Regions from separate parts of the Cohnella candida genome, predicted to be linked through region 1. Evidence: riboswitches for the same ligand, from Rfam matches in the RefSeq annotation. Region 1 holds a riboswitch; the other holds the start of a gene.

Region 1 (7,268 bases):
CGATCCTGGTTCTCGACGACAAAGAGCGGCTGACGGAAATTTCCGCGAAATCAGAAATCATCCGGTCGATTGCCGGCTTGCAGCGGGGCAAATATCATGTCTACTACCCGGAAGAAGTGATCCGCAAACATGCGGACCGTCTCTCCCCGCTCACGCGGGAACGACTGTATTTATAATAGAAGGGAGACAACTTGCGACATGTTGATCGACACGCACGCGCACTTGGATTCGAACAAATTCGACGAGGATCGCGAGGATGTCATCCGCCGCGCGCGGGAGGCCGGAGTCGACACGATCGTCAACATCGGCTTCAACCGCGAGACCATTCCGACCACGATAGAACTGGCCGAGCGCTACCCGTTTATCTATGCGGCCGTAGGCTGGCACCCCACCGACGCGATCGACATGAATCTGGAAACCGATTTGGCCTGGATCGAGGAGCTCTGCGACCACCCCAAAGTGGTGGCGATCGGGGAAATCGGGCTCGACTATTACTGGGACACGTCCCCGAAGGAAACCCAGCACGTCGTGTTCCGGGAGCAAATCCGGCTCGCCCGGAAGGTCCGCAAACCGATCGTGATCCATAACCGGGATGCGCATGAGGATATCGTGCGGATTTTGCGGGAGGAGAAAGCTGAGGAAGTCGGAGGAATCATGCACTGTTTCTCGGGAAGCTGGGAGACGGCCAAAATGTGCCTGGACATGAACTTCGACATTTCGTTCGGCGGACCCGTGACGTTCAAAAACGCGAGGGTGCCGAAAGAGGTGCTGGCGAAGGTTCCGATGGACCGGATTTTGATCGAAACGGACTGCCCCTATTTGGCTCCCCACCCCCATCGCGGGAAACGGAACGAGCCGGCTTACGTCTCTCTGGTCGCGGAAACGGCGGCGGAAATCAAAGGAATTTCTGTGGAAGAACTGGTGAATCTGACGAGCCGAAACGCGAAATCGCGATTGTCATTACGGTAAAAACAAGAGGAAAAGAGCGTTAAAATTAACCTGGGTGCCGAAAAAACTAGGATCTTCACAATATAATCCCAAAGTAACGGATAAAATAAGCTAAAATGGGCAAATACGTCCATTGACCTCTCTTTACATGTTTGCTGGGAAGCGGTTATGATCTTACACAGAGTTTAACTTTGCTACCTGGATTCCTTTTCCAAAACGCTGAATCTCCCACTGGGAGAGCGGGGGACCCAACGCGAGGGGTGTCGTGAGACGCCTGCGAGCGGTCCGAGCAATCTTGGGGTGAAGTTCGCGCAGCGGCCGATGAGCCGCGAAGCGGACAGGGCGGCTCTCTATGCCCGAACCCGACAGCTAACCTCGCAAGCGTCCATAGAGAGAGGTCAACCTCGTGCTGCCAAATTCCCTTTAACCAAGCGGAAGCCACGAACAGGTCCTCTGTCGGTGGCTTTTTGTTTGTTTAAAAAACGGGTAACGAGGTTACTAAGGACCTATGTTTGGTCAAGGCGTTGCCGCGTCCGCTGGATTCGCCGCACACGCGAACGCTGCACCGATAACAAAACGAATTTAGTCGCGTCGAACAAAGTCATGCGTAACAGTCGACGGCGGGGCTATGAAGGAGGAGCGAGAAAATGGGCGTTATTCCTGCTCAGGGAACCCATGATCCACGACCGACCAACAAGCTTTTCGCAGCGAAATGGAAGCATGAGCATTTGCGTTTGATTTTCATCTGCGCAATTCTCTCTTTTGCTGTCATTGTCATGTTCACATCGCTGCTGCGAGGCGCTTACGCCAAGAGCGTAACCGTCGTAGACGGCGGCAAGTCGGTCGTCTACCAATCCCGGAGTACCGACGTATCCGGGTTTCTCGAGGAGCATAATATTAACGTCGGGCCTTTTGACCGCATCTCGTTGTCTCTCGCTTCTCCCCTTGAGAAGAACGGGCATCTGATCATCGAGCGGGCAAAGCAGTTGTCCATCCAAGCCGATGGCAAACAGCAGGTGAAATATTCGACGGAACGCACCGTCGGAGACGCCCTCGCGGCGCTGAATATCCGGCTGGGCGATCAGGATCGGGTCATTCCCGGCGTGGACGCGTCGATCGAAGAAGGGATGAAAGTCCGCATCGTCCGGGTTCGCACCGAGACGATCGAGACGGAGCACCCGATCGACTTCGCGGTCGTGAAGCAATCCAACACCCAACTGGCGGCCGGAACGCAGAAAGTCGTCAAAACCGGCCAAAAGGGCGTTCTGGTTAAAAAATTCGAGCGCGTCTTCGAAGACGGCAAGCTCGTATCCGAGCAGATCGTCGATAAGACGGTCGCCAAACCCGCAGTACAGCAAATCGTTGCCGTCGGAACGAAGAAAGCGGCGGCTCCGACGACCCTCGTCGCGAAGACGCAGGGCGGCGTCCTCAAGCTGAACGGCAAAACGATCGCCGTGAAGCACAAGATTTCGAACGTCACTCTTACCGCCTATTCCGCGGGTTTCGCCTCCACGGGCAAATCCAAAGGCGATTCGGGCTACGGCATTACCGCTTCCGGCACGACCGTCAAGGAAGGACGCACGATCGCGGTGGATCCGGACGTGATTCCGATGGGTTGGTGGGTTTACATCGAAGGCATCGGCTTCCGCCGCGCCGAAGATACCGGCAGTGCGATCAACGGCAAGAAGATCGATGTCTACTACGACAGCGAAAGCCGGGCGGAGCGGTTCGGTTTGAAAAAGGGCTACACCGTCTATGTGATCGGTCCAGTTAAACCGACGTCGGACTAGGCTTTAAAGTTGCAGAATATTCAAATCTTTAAGCGGCGATATACGTTAAGCGAAACGGGCGTGCCTTCCTGGTCGGGGGCCGCCCGTTTTTGCGCGGCTGCCCCGTTATCCGTTTTCTTGAAGTCAAGGACAAACTCGTTTACGCTGTAGGAAGCGAATGGGACAAAGGCAGGCGGAATGAACGTTGACGATCCGAGAAATGATTGTGGTGGAAGGCAAGGACGATACCGTGGCGATCCGCCGGGCGGTCGGCGCGGATACGATCGAGACCGGCGGATCCGCCGTCGGCGAAGACGTGCTCCGGCGGATCGAATTGGCGCAGGAGAGAAGAGGCGTCATCATCTTCACCGATCCTGACGCTCCCGGCGAGAGAATCCGCAAAATCGTGGCGGAGCGGGTGCCCGGCGCCAAGCACGCGTTTTTGACGAAGGACGAAGCCCGCAGCAAGACCGGCCTGGGCGTGGAGCATGCTTCCGACGAAGCGATCCGGCGGGCGTTGGAAGCGGTCCGAACGCCGGATCAGGCGAATGGCCCCGAGGCAGAGGGCGAGATCGAGTGGAGCGATCTGCTGGAGGCGGGCCTGATCGTGCACGCGGACGCCGCGCGGCGCCGCGAGAGAATGGGTGAGCTGATCGGCATCGGTTACGCGAACGGGAAGCAGTTCCACAAGCGCTGCAACATGTTCCGCATCACGAAGGCGGAATTCGCGCAAGCGTTGGAACAGATGGAGAGGGAAGGGTTGCAGCGTACATGAGAAAAACAGAAGGACCGGCCATCGCGGCTGCCGGACGCACGAAGGACATCATTCGCCGGCATGGCTTTACGTTCAAGAAAAGCCTCGGGCAGAACTTTCTGATCGACGGCAATATTCTGGATAAAATCATCGCGGCCGCCGGCCTCGACGAGTCGCGCGGCGCCCTGGAGATCGGTCCTGGCATCGGCGCGCTTACGGAACGGTTGGCGCAGGCGGCGGGGACCGTCGTGGCGCTCGAGATCGACAACCGGCTTCTTCCGATTCTGGAGGACGTGCTGTCCCCTTACGACAACGTGAACGTGATTCACGCAGACGTCCTTAAGGCCGACCTGAAGCGGTTGTGGGACGAGCACTTCGCCGGTACAGCCGGCGTGAGCGTCGTGGCGAACCTGCCGTATTACGTGACGACGCCGATCGTCATGAAGCTGCTCGAGGAACGGCTGCCGATCGAGCGCATCGTCGTGATGGTGCAGAAGGAAGTGGCCGAGCGGATGGCCGCTAAGCCGGGCGGCAAGGAATACGGCAGCCTCAGCATCGCGGTCCAGTATTATTGCGAGCCGGATTTGGTCGCGATCGTGCCCTCCGGCTCGTTCATCCCGGCGCCGAACGTGGATTCGGCCGTCATTCGCCTGACGAAGCGGCCGCAGCCCGCGGTGACGGTACCGGACGAGGATCGGTTCTTCCGCGTCGTCCACGCGGCGTTTGCGCAGCGCCGCAAGACGATCGCCAACAACCTGTCCGCGTTGTCCGGCAAAGAACGGAAGGCGGAACTCACCGCCTTGCTGGCAGGATGCGGCATCCAGCCCGAGCGCCGGGCGGAGACGCTGTCTCTGGATGAATTCGCCCGGATCGACGGGGAATTGGCGAAAGCGGGCATGATCGACTGACGGACGCGCACCATGAGCGTCGCCTCTCCATACGATAGACGAAGAGGTGATTGGCCCATGAAACAGGGGGACCTGGTCGTCCGCAAATCGTATCGTGGAGATATGATGTTTCGAATCGCGGACTTCGCCGGTAAAGGAGCGTTGCTGCGCGGGACGGACTACCGTCTGCTGGCGGACGCCCCGCTCGACGATCTTCTTCCGGTGCGGAATCCGGACGAGCTCAGCGGCACGCGGCAGGCTCGTATCCAGGCGAACGAATCGATTCGCCGCATGCGCGAGGAGAGATTCAAGCAATCCGAGAGAGCGGGAGCCTATCCGAATCCTGACCGCAGGCAGCACTATTTCGAGATGCCGGGCAAGGTGCTCCATCTCGACGGCGATCCGAATTACTTGAAGAAAAGCATGCAGGTCTACGGGCAGCTCCGGATTCCCGCCGAAGGGATCCACTGCCACGAGTCGCAGATGCCCGGTATGCTCGTCAGGCTTCTCCCGCAGGTGCGCCCGGATATCGTGGTCATCACGGGCCACGACGGCGTGCTCAAGCAGCGGGAGAATCTGCAGCATTTGGGGAACTATAAGAACTCCCTGAATTTCGTCCATGCCGTTCGGGTGGCCCGCGAGTTCGAGCGGCACCGCGATTCGTTGATCGTCGTGGCGGGAGCTTGCCAATCGCATTTCGAAGCTCTGCTTCAAGCCGGCGCCAACTTCGCCAGCTCTCCGGCGAGGATCATGATCCATGCCCTCGACCCCGTATACGTTGCCGTTCGCGCGGCATTCACTCCGTTCCGGGAAACGATTAACGTGACGGACGTCGTTACCAACACGATCAGCGGCATACAGGGCGTCGGGGGAATCGAGACGATGGGCAGCTTCCGCATCGGAGTTCCGAATCCGAAAGAAACGGCCGAAAATGTGAACATTGTGTGACGTCGATCGCGGCAGAATTTTAAAAACCCGACAATATCAAGGAAATTCACCGTTGACAATAAAATGGAGCGGCTGATATAATATTTCGCTCATTTGACAAGACCCCTCTTTTTAGTTATAATTTACAGGGAAAGAGGTGGTTGTGGATCATGGCGAAGAACGCGCTTCTGGAAATCAAGCGAAGCCTGGAGCCGCACGTCGGTTCCAAAATCATGCTCCGCGCCAACGGTGGACGACGCAAGACCATCGAACGCACGGGCGTGCTGGAAGAAATCTACCCATCGGTTTTCATCGTCAAGCTGGACCAGGAACAACACGCTTTCAAACGGGTTTCGTACAGCTACGCCGACATTCTCACCGAGTCCGTCGAAGTGATGCTGTGCAACGAAGAAGGTCAGGTCCGGATCAGTTATTCGCATTGACCGGTTGAGCACGGGCAGTGCCGGCGCGCAAGAAGCGCCGGGGCTGCCCGTTTTGCATGCCCGGGATTCGTCCGGGGTATGCTAGTGGCGGGAACGCCGACAGGCGTCACCCGTCGAAGGGAGGCCATGCGCTTGAGCCGAAGAAGAGGTGTCATGTCTGACCAATTCAAGGCGGAGCTAGCCAAGGACCTCGGGTTTTACGACACGGTCCAGCGGGAAGGCTGGGGCGGCATACGGACCAAAGATGCCGGGAACATGGTGAAGAGGGCGATCGAAATCGCGGAACAGGCGATGGCGCGCCCTCCGCAGGGTTGATCCTCCTTCCCCGCGGGACGGCAATGGGAATGAACGGGTCACTCCGTCTCGGCGGAAGGGCCCGTTCGTTTTTTTGCCCGGGGTTTGATATAATATCGAGAAGCTTTTTCCAAATGTGGTGACGACGAGATGACGAAAATCTACGAGAAAGCCCCCGCCAAAATCAATCTGCTTCTGGACGTTCTCCGCAAACGGGAGGACGGTTTCCACGAGGTCGAAATGGTCATGACCATGGTCGATCTGGCCGACCGTCTGGAGATGGAGGAGCTGCCGGGCGACCGGATCGTGCTTTCCAGCCAAGCAGGGTTCATTCCGCTCGACGAGAAGAACCTCGCTTTCCAAGCGGCCAGGTTGATCAAGGAAAGATACGGCGTGTCGCGGGGCGTATATATCCATCTGGACAAAAGAATTCCGGTGGCGGCCGGATTAGCCGGCGGCAGCAGCGACGCGGCGGCGGCGCTCCGCGGCCTGAATCGGCTGTGGGGCCTCGGCCTGTCGCAGCAGGAGCTGGAATCGCTGGGCGCCGAACTCGGATCGGACGTTCCTTTCTGCATCCGGGGAGGCACGGCGGTAGCCAGAGGCAGGGGCGAAGTGCTCGAGAGCATTCCGGCTCCGCCGCAATGCTGGGTCATCTTGGCCAAGCCGCCCATTAACGTCTCGACCGCCGACGTCTATGGCAAACTAAGAGCGAGCGAGCTGAAGAACCACCCGTCGCTCTCGGACATGCTGTCGGCCATTCGAAGCGAATCGTTTACCGAGATGTGCGACTCGCTCGGAAACGTGCTCGAGACGGTCACGCTCGACCGTTACCCGGAAGTGCGCCAAATCAAGGACTGCATGGCCAAACTCGGCGCAGACGGCGTCTTGATGTCCGGCAGCGGCCCCACGGTATTCGGCCTCGTGTCGAAGGAAGCGAAGGTCCCGAGAATCTACAACGGGCTTCGCGGTTTCTGCAAAGAGGTTTACGTGGTAAGATTGCTTACATAATCACGATAGTTTTGGAGAAAAAAGCGGCCAATGGGAACTGGTTGTTGATGAAAACCGTATAAAGATGTTATTATCTTGTTAAATTATTCGGTTTTCGGACGGGAGAGAGAATCGTGAAAAAGCTCAAGCGCAGCGCACGCCTCGTAGAGATGACCCAATACCTGTTGGCCCGTCCCCATACGTTAATATCCTTAACAGCATTCGCCGAGAGATATCAGTCCGCCAAGTCTTCGATCAG
Region 2 (7,268 bases), 1.4 Mb from region 1:
TGCCGTTTCCGCCATGGGTTATCCCTCCTTCTTCTTATCCGTGGAGTAGTCGCGGATGCGAGGAGCGATCAGGGAAACGTCGACTTCCTCGTAGGAGATTTGCGGTCCTTCCGCGGTCCACTTCGCTTTAGTCGTCTTCAGGAACTCCTCGTCATTGCGGTCCGGGAATTCCGGCTTGTAGTGAGCGCCGCGGCTTTCGTTCCGCATCAGAGCGCCTACGGTCATCGCTTCGGACAGCTCCAGCATGTTCCACAGCTGGCGGGTAAAGGCGACGCCGGCATTGTTCCAGCGCGCCGTGTCGTTGATGTTGATCTTGGCGTAGCGCTGCTTCAGTTCCTTGATTTTGTCGACCGTTTGCTGCAGCTTGTCGTTGAAACGGACGACGGTCATGTTGTTCGTCATCCATTCGCCGAGCTCTTTATGCAGAACATACGCATTCTCGTTGCCGTCCATGCCGAGGATCGACTCGTATTTCTGCGTTTGTTTGCGGGCTTCCCGTTCGAACACGCTCTCGGATACGTCTTCGGCCGATTTCTTGAGGCCGCGGATGTACTCGATCGCTTTCGGTCCGGTGACCATGCCGCCGTAAATCGCGGACAGCAGGGAGTTCGCGCCAAGGCGGTTCGCGCCGTGGTATTGGTACTCGCATTCGCCGCAAGCGAACAAACCGGGGATGTTCGTCATCTGGTTGAAGTCGACCCACATGCCGCCCATCGAGTAGTGGACCGCCGGGAAAATCTTCATCGGGATTTTCCGCGGATCGTCGCCCATGAACTTCTCGTAGATTTCGATGATGCCGCCGAGCTTAACGTCAAGCTCTTTGGGATCCTTATGCGACAGGTCCAGGTAAACCATGTTCTCGCCGTTGATGCCGAGCTTCTGGTCGACGCAGACGCTGAAAATCTCGCGCGTCGCGATGTCGCGAGGCACCAGGTTTCCGTACGCCGGATATTTCTCTTCGAGGAAGTACCACGGTTTGCCGTCCTTGTACGTCCAGATCCGGCCGCCTTCGCCGCGGGCGGATTCGCTCATGAGGCGCAGCTTGTCGTCGCCGGGAATGGCCGTCGGGTGAATCTGGATGAATTCGCCGTTGGCGTAGTAAACGCCTTGCTGGTACACCGCGCTGGCCGCGGTTCCCGTATTGATGACGGAGTTCGTCGTTTTGCCGAAAATGATGCCCGGTCCGCCCGTCGCCAGGATGACCGCGTCGGATTTGAACGTTTGCACTTCCATCGAGCGGAGGTTTTGCGCCGTGATGCCGCGGCAGACGCCGTCGTCATCGATGACGACCGACGTGAATTCCCAGTGCTCGAACTTCTGTACGAGTCCGGCCGCTTCCCAGCGGCGGACTTGCTCGTCCAGCGCATAAAGGAGCTGCTGCCCGGTCGTCGCGCCGGCGAACGCCGTGCGGTGATGCTTCGTGCCGCCGAACCGGCGGAAATCAAGCAGGCCTTCCGGCGTCCGGTTGAACATAACGCCCATCCGGTCCATCAGGTGAATAATGCCCGGCGCGGCTTCGCACATCGCTTTGACCGGCGGTTGGTTCGCCAGGAAGTCGCCACCGTAAACCGTATCGTCGAAATGCTCCCAAGGGGAGTCACCTTCGCCTTTCGTATTGACGGCGCCGTTAATTCCGCCCTGCGCGCACACGGAGTGCGAACGCTTCACCGGCACCAGAGAGAACAGGTCGACCCGCATGCCCGATTCGGCCGCCTTCACGGTGGCCATCAGGCCGGCGAGGCCGCCGCCTACGATGATGATTTTATTTTTCGCCATGGTGTGTTTTCCCCCTTAACCGATCGTTACCGAGCTGATAGCCGTCGTCGCTGCCGCCGCCGACGCGAACTCAGCGCCGCGGAAAGCGAACAGGGACAGCAGGAACAGCACGGACACGATGACGAAAATGCCCATGCAAATGTTGGACGACACGCGCTGAGCGCGCGGTCCGATCGTGATTCCCCAGCTGACCAGGAACGCCCACAGGCCGTTGGAGAAATGGAATACGGCCGCGACGACCGCGATGAAGTAGATGACGAACGTAACCGGATTGGATACGATATCGTGCATATGGGTACCGAGCTCGTCGTACGTGATATTGCCCAGCGCCACTTGGATGCGGGTTTCCCAGACGTGCCAGATCACGAAAATGAACGTGATCACGCCGCTGATCCGCTGCAGGGCGAACGCCCAGTTGCGGCCGTAGCTGAAACGTCCCGTGTTGAGGTTCGACTGGTACGCGATATACAGCCCGTATACGCCGTGGAACAGAATCGGCAGCCAGATGACGAACAATTCGAGGAAAAAGATCAGCGGCATGCTGTGCAGGAAATCGACGCTGTCCTTGAATCCCTGTTGCCCGCCTTCGAAGGCCGAGTAGTTCGTCAGGGCATGCTCGATAAAGAACAGTCCCAGCGGAATGACCCCCAATAAAGAATGCAGCTTACGGGGTAAGTACGAATTTCCACTCATGTCGTAGTTGAATCTCCTTTCGAGTCCGTTCGGTTGAAGGTCGGATATTGGGCATACGCAAATCGTTCCAAATTCCGTCACCGAGTTGTCACCGCATTTAAGGTTACTCTATTTTCGCTTATAATGGAACTGCTTATTTTTTATAAAACCTTATAACCATATTGCATATAGGAAAGGTTGGTCGATCCGCATGCTGGAGGATATGCGATTGTTTGCCACCGTCGTAGAGCATACTAGCCTCAACAAAGCCGCCGAGAGGCTCAACGTCTCTCAGCCCGCCCTGTCCCGGCGCATCTCGCGGCTGGAGGCCGAGCTGGGTGTGGAGCTGTTCCGCCGGATCGGCAAAAGGCTTGAGCTCACGGCCGCCGGCCAGCTCACCTACGAGTTCGCGCTGGAGCTCCGCAGGTTTCACGGTTCGTACCTTCAGAAGCTGAATGCCTTCAAAACGGACGAAGCCCAAATCGTCACGATCGGCGCCAGTCTCACCACCCTGCAAACGACGCTGCCCGACCTCATCACGGCGATGACGGAGAAGCATCCGAGTCTGGAAATCAAGGCGGTCACGGGCAAGTCCCATGAGATCGCCACGCTGGTTAAGGAACGCAAGGTCGATTTCGGACTGGTCGCTTCCGCGGTCGCCGACGATCCCGCCATTACCAGTTTACCCTTATTTGACGATCATCTCATGCTCGTGCTGCCGCGAACCCATTTTATATTGGAAAAAACGCAGCTCGAGATGGCGGACCTGAACGGACTGCCGATGATCCTCTTCGCCCCGGGGACCTGGTATCGGACGCTGACGGACGAGCTGCTCCGCCGCCACGGCGTGAAGCCGGACGTCCGGATGGAAATCGATTCGTTCGAGGCGATCGTCCGCCTTCTATCCGCTTCGCGGGCTGGCACGCTGCTTCCGAAATCCTATCTGCGCAGGCAGCTGCTGGAGGATAACGATCTGTATGTCGTGCGGGTCCGCAACCTCGAGCAGACCAAGCGGACGACCTCCCTCGTACACGGGGATCCGGCCTGGCTGACGCCTTCCATCCGTTTTCTCATCGAGGAAACGTCTGCTTTTTTTGCGCGCGGCGCCCATCTGCCGAAAGAGCTGTCGTGACGGGGGTTTCCGGCGCTTTGGGAACAACTACCGCTAGGACGGGCAGGGGGGATATGGTATTCTCTTTGCCAAGGAAGCAAGGTCATTACCCTGCTTGCCGATTAACAAAACAAGGCCAAAACTCGAATGGAGAGTTTGCTTCGCAAACTCCCGATCATGAGTGCGGGGGACATGAAACACCGCGCGGCAACGCCGCGCTTGGGGTGAGTCGCGCATGACCGCGCGTAGGGTTGTACTCCCAGCCCGAACCCGACAGCTAACCTCGCCGGCCGCACAAGGAGGATTTACCGTTGTTGAATGGTCATTGGAAAAAGGCGGGCATCCGTACCGCCGCATTGTTTCTTGGAGGCGCGTTGCTTCTCCCCGGGCTGACGGCCCACGCGGCCACCGCTTCTTACACGGCGCACGACGGGGACACGTTCTGGCTGCTGTCCAAGAAATTCGACATCTCCGTGCAGAGGCTGATGAGCGCGAATCCGAACGTGGATCCGCTCAACATCTACGACGGACTGAAGATGAACATTCCTACGGGAACCGTGAAAGCGGCATCTTCGAAAGCGGCTTCCGCCAAACCGTCCGCGAATGACGGGAAAACGGTCACGACGATGGCCGGGCAATCGCTGGAGTTCTCCAAGGTGCTCGATATCAAAGCGACGGCTTATTCCGACGCTCCTGAAGAGAACGGCTGGGGTCCGGTCGACTATTTCGGCAACCCGCTGAAGCTCGGCACGATCGCCGTCGACCCGAAAGTCATTCCTTTCGGCACGAAGGTGTACATCACCGGCTACGATTTCAACGGCCTGCCCAAAGGCGGCTTGATCGCGACCGCGACCGATTCCGGCAGCGCGATCAAAGGGAAACGGATCGACATCTTCATTCCGGGCTCCCGCTCGTTCGTTTCGGGCTTCGGTTTCCAGAGCGTGAAAGTGTACATTTTGAAGTAAGGAAACCGAGCCGAATACGAGAACGAAAACGCGAAAAGCTCCCCATCAGGGGAGCTTTTCGACGTTTCAGGGAAGCGGAATCGTTCCGCGTTTCTCGGGTACTCCAATCAGTTCCGGCAGCGTGACCGGTTCGTAATCGTGCTTCCGCAGCCAATCGATGATCCTCGGAAGCGCTTCTACCGTGCCCGAGAGGTTCTGGCCCTCCCCGCCTCCAGCGTGCATCAGGATTACGGAACCCGGGCGCACCGCCGTCGTCACGTTCCGGAACACTTCGCCCGACTTGAGCTGGCGCCAATCGGAAGAATCCACGTCCCAGTTGACGACGGTATAGCCGGCGGTTTTTGCCCATTCCAACTGCTTCGGCAGGATTTCCCCGTACGGCGGACGGAACAGCCGCGGCCGGAAGCCGAGCAGCCACTGCAGGCGATCCTCGGTCCTGCGGATCTGTTCTTGGGCTTTAAGCAGAGGAGTCTTGGAAAAGTCGGGATGAGAATACGAATGGTTGCCGACGGCGTGCCCTTCCCGGTGGATCCGCCGCACGAGGTTCGGATGTTTGCCCGCTCTTGTCCCCACCACGAAGAAAGTCGCGTGAACGCCCTTCCTTTTCAAAACGTCCAGCACGTACGGCGTATAACGGGGATCCGGAACGTCGTCAAACGTGAGCGCGACTTTCCTAACTTCGCGGGGAGCGGACAGCACGAACACGCCTTTGTAGCGCTTTTGCATTTCCGCCCAAGGCATTTTTTTCGGCTTCCCGCTTCCCTGCTCGGCGAAAGCTTCGGAACGGGCCATCGCCGCAACAAGCACGCACGCGCAGAGAAGCGCCGCCACCCTCCGTATGCAACGGTACCTATCCAATCGCGGCCCTCCTCTCCGACGCCTTTTCCGGTTCTTTCCTTAGGGTCGGCGGAAACGAAAAGAATCATTCACCGCTGGGGAGATTGTTAGACGAGGTAACGCAAATAGACATAAGCGCTGGCAAGCACGACGGAAAGCAACATGAGCGGGAAGCCGATTTTCATGTATTCGAGGAACCGGATCGGATGGCCTTCCTTGGCCGACAGACCTGCCGCGATAAGATTCGCGCTGGCCCCGACGAGCGTTCCGTTACCGCCTAAGCATGCCCCGAGCGCAAGGCTCCACCAGAGCGGCTCCAGGTTGGAGACCCCCATGTTCCCCATCTCCTGAATCATCGGAATCATCGTGGCCACGAACGGAATGTTGTCCAGGAAAGCCGATGCGATCGCGCTGAGCCATAGGATCAGCATGGATGAAGCCGTCAAATTTCCGCCGGTCCACTCGACGGCCTGCTCCGCGAGTTTGGCGATGACGCCCGTCTCCACCAAGGCGGACACCAAAACGAACAAACCGACGAAAAAGAAAATCGTCGTCCATTCCACTTTGCCGAGCGCGTGTTCCATGGCATGCTCCCCGGTGAGCAGAAGCAGGAGGAACGCGCCCGCGAGCGCGACCGTGGCGGATTCCAAGTGAAACGTTTGGTGCAGGAAGAAACCGAGAATCGTGAGGCCGAGCACGGACAAGCTTTTCGCCAGCAGGACGCGATCGCGGATCAGCTCTTTTTCGTCCATCTCCATCAGATTGCGGATATGTTCGGGCTGTGTTTGCAGCCGTTTGCGGAACATCAGAATGAAAAGAGGGACATAAACCAGCATGATGATCGCCGCGATGGGGGCCAAATTGACGATGAAGGCCGAGAAAGAAAGTTCCTTGACCTCGCTGCCGATCATGATATTCGGCGGATCTCCGATCAAGGTAGCCGTTCCCCCTACGTTCGAGGCCAGAATTTGGGTTATGAGATACGGCATCGGGGATACCCGGAGCTGCCTCGTCATGCTGAACGTGACCGGAACCATGAGCAGAATCGTCGTGACGTTGTCGAGGAAGGCGGAACCGATCGCGGTGATCAGGCATAAGGCGATCAGGATCCGGACGGGTTTGCCCCCGGCTTTCTTGGCGGCCCATACGGCGACGTATTTAAACACGCCCGTGTCGGCCGTTATGGCGACGATCACCATCATCCCGACGAGCAGGCCGAGCGTATTGAAATCGATGTGGTGCAAAGCGGTTTCCTGGTCGACGATGCCGAGGACGACCATCAACACCGCGCCGATCATGGCAACGATCGTGCGATGGATTTTCTCCGAAATGATCAGTGCGTAGATGGCGAGAAAAATGCAGACAGCGATGATTGCGGGTTGTTCCATGAATGATTTCCTCCCCTGAAAAAGACAAAAAGAGCCCGTCAATGACAGGCTCCACCGGTTGAAACGATTTTATGAAGTTACCTCATCAGTATAAGGGATGAATCCGACCTCTGTAAACGGAATTCCGCGCCGCTATTTCTCGATCGAGTCCTGGAACTCTTCGATTTGCCGGTTCGTGCCGATGACCACCATGACGTCGTTCTCCGACAGGATGTCGTCGGCGACCGGCGCGATGATCATGCCCTTCGGCTTGTTGATCGCCACGACGCTGCAGCCGAACCGGCCGCGCGGGTTGATATCGGACAGGCTTTTGCCGGACAGGCACTTCGGCACGCCAAGCTCCGCGATCGTATAGTTTTTGGACAGCTCGATGTAATCGAGCAGATTCGGCGACACGAGCTGATGCGCGACGCGAATGCCCATGTCCCGCTCCGGGTAAACGACGCGGTCGACGCCGATTTTCTCGAGCACCCGCCCGTGCAGCTCGTTCACCGCTTTCCCGACGACTTTTTTGACGCC

Evidence for each region. Region 1 has a riboswitch for cyclic di-AMP ahead of EAV92_RS19700 (3D domain-containing protein). Riboswitches for the same ligand answer to the same signal wherever they lie in the genome.
Region 2: linked by a shared signal. The riboswitch ahead of EAV92_RS01635 (3D domain-containing protein) and the one ahead of EAV92_RS19700 (3D domain-containing protein) in region 1 are both predicted to bind cyclic di-AMP.

The regions. Positions count from the first base shown of each region.
Region 1 covers NZ_CP033433.1:4,271,106-4,278,373, forward strand. The annotation lists gene EAV92_RS19690 (HD domain-containing protein) at 1-176, shown strand, start outside; gene EAV92_RS19695 (TatD family hydrolase) at 199-969, shown strand; cyclic di-AMP (ydaO/yuaA leader) riboswitch at 1,156-1,348, shown strand; gene EAV92_RS19700 (3D domain-containing protein) at 1,725-2,738, shown strand; gene rnmV (ribonuclease M5) at 2,938-3,492, shown strand; gene rsmA (16S rRNA (adenine(1518)-N(6)/adenine(1519)-N(6))-dimethyltransferase RsmA) at 3,489-4,379, shown strand; gene yabG (sporulation peptidase YabG) at 4,437-5,306, shown strand; gene veg (biofilm formation stimulator Veg) at 5,456-5,728, shown strand; gene EAV92_RS19725 (small, acid-soluble spore protein, alpha/beta type) at 5,861-6,043, shown strand; gene ispE (4-(cytidine 5'-diphospho)-2-C-methyl-D-erythritol kinase) at 6,173-7,030, shown strand; gene purR (pur operon repressor) at 7,144-7,268, shown strand, end outside.
Region 2 covers NZ_CP033433.1:333,131-340,398, reverse strand. The annotation lists gene sdhB (succinate dehydrogenase iron-sulfur subunit) at 1-15, opposite strand, end outside; gene sdhA (succinate dehydrogenase flavoprotein subunit) at 19-1,776, opposite strand; gene EAV92_RS01645 (succinate dehydrogenase cytochrome b558 subunit) at 1,792-2,469, opposite strand; gene EAV92_RS01640 (LysR family transcriptional regulator) at 2,660-3,580, shown strand; cyclic di-AMP (ydaO/yuaA leader) riboswitch at 3,685-3,866, shown strand; gene EAV92_RS01635 (3D domain-containing protein) at 3,874-4,524, shown strand; gene EAV92_RS01630 (polysaccharide deacetylase family protein) at 4,591-5,382, opposite strand; gene EAV92_RS01625 (ArsB/NhaD family transporter) at 5,469-6,749, opposite strand; gene EAV92_RS01620 (potassium channel family protein) at 6,882-7,268, opposite strand, start outside.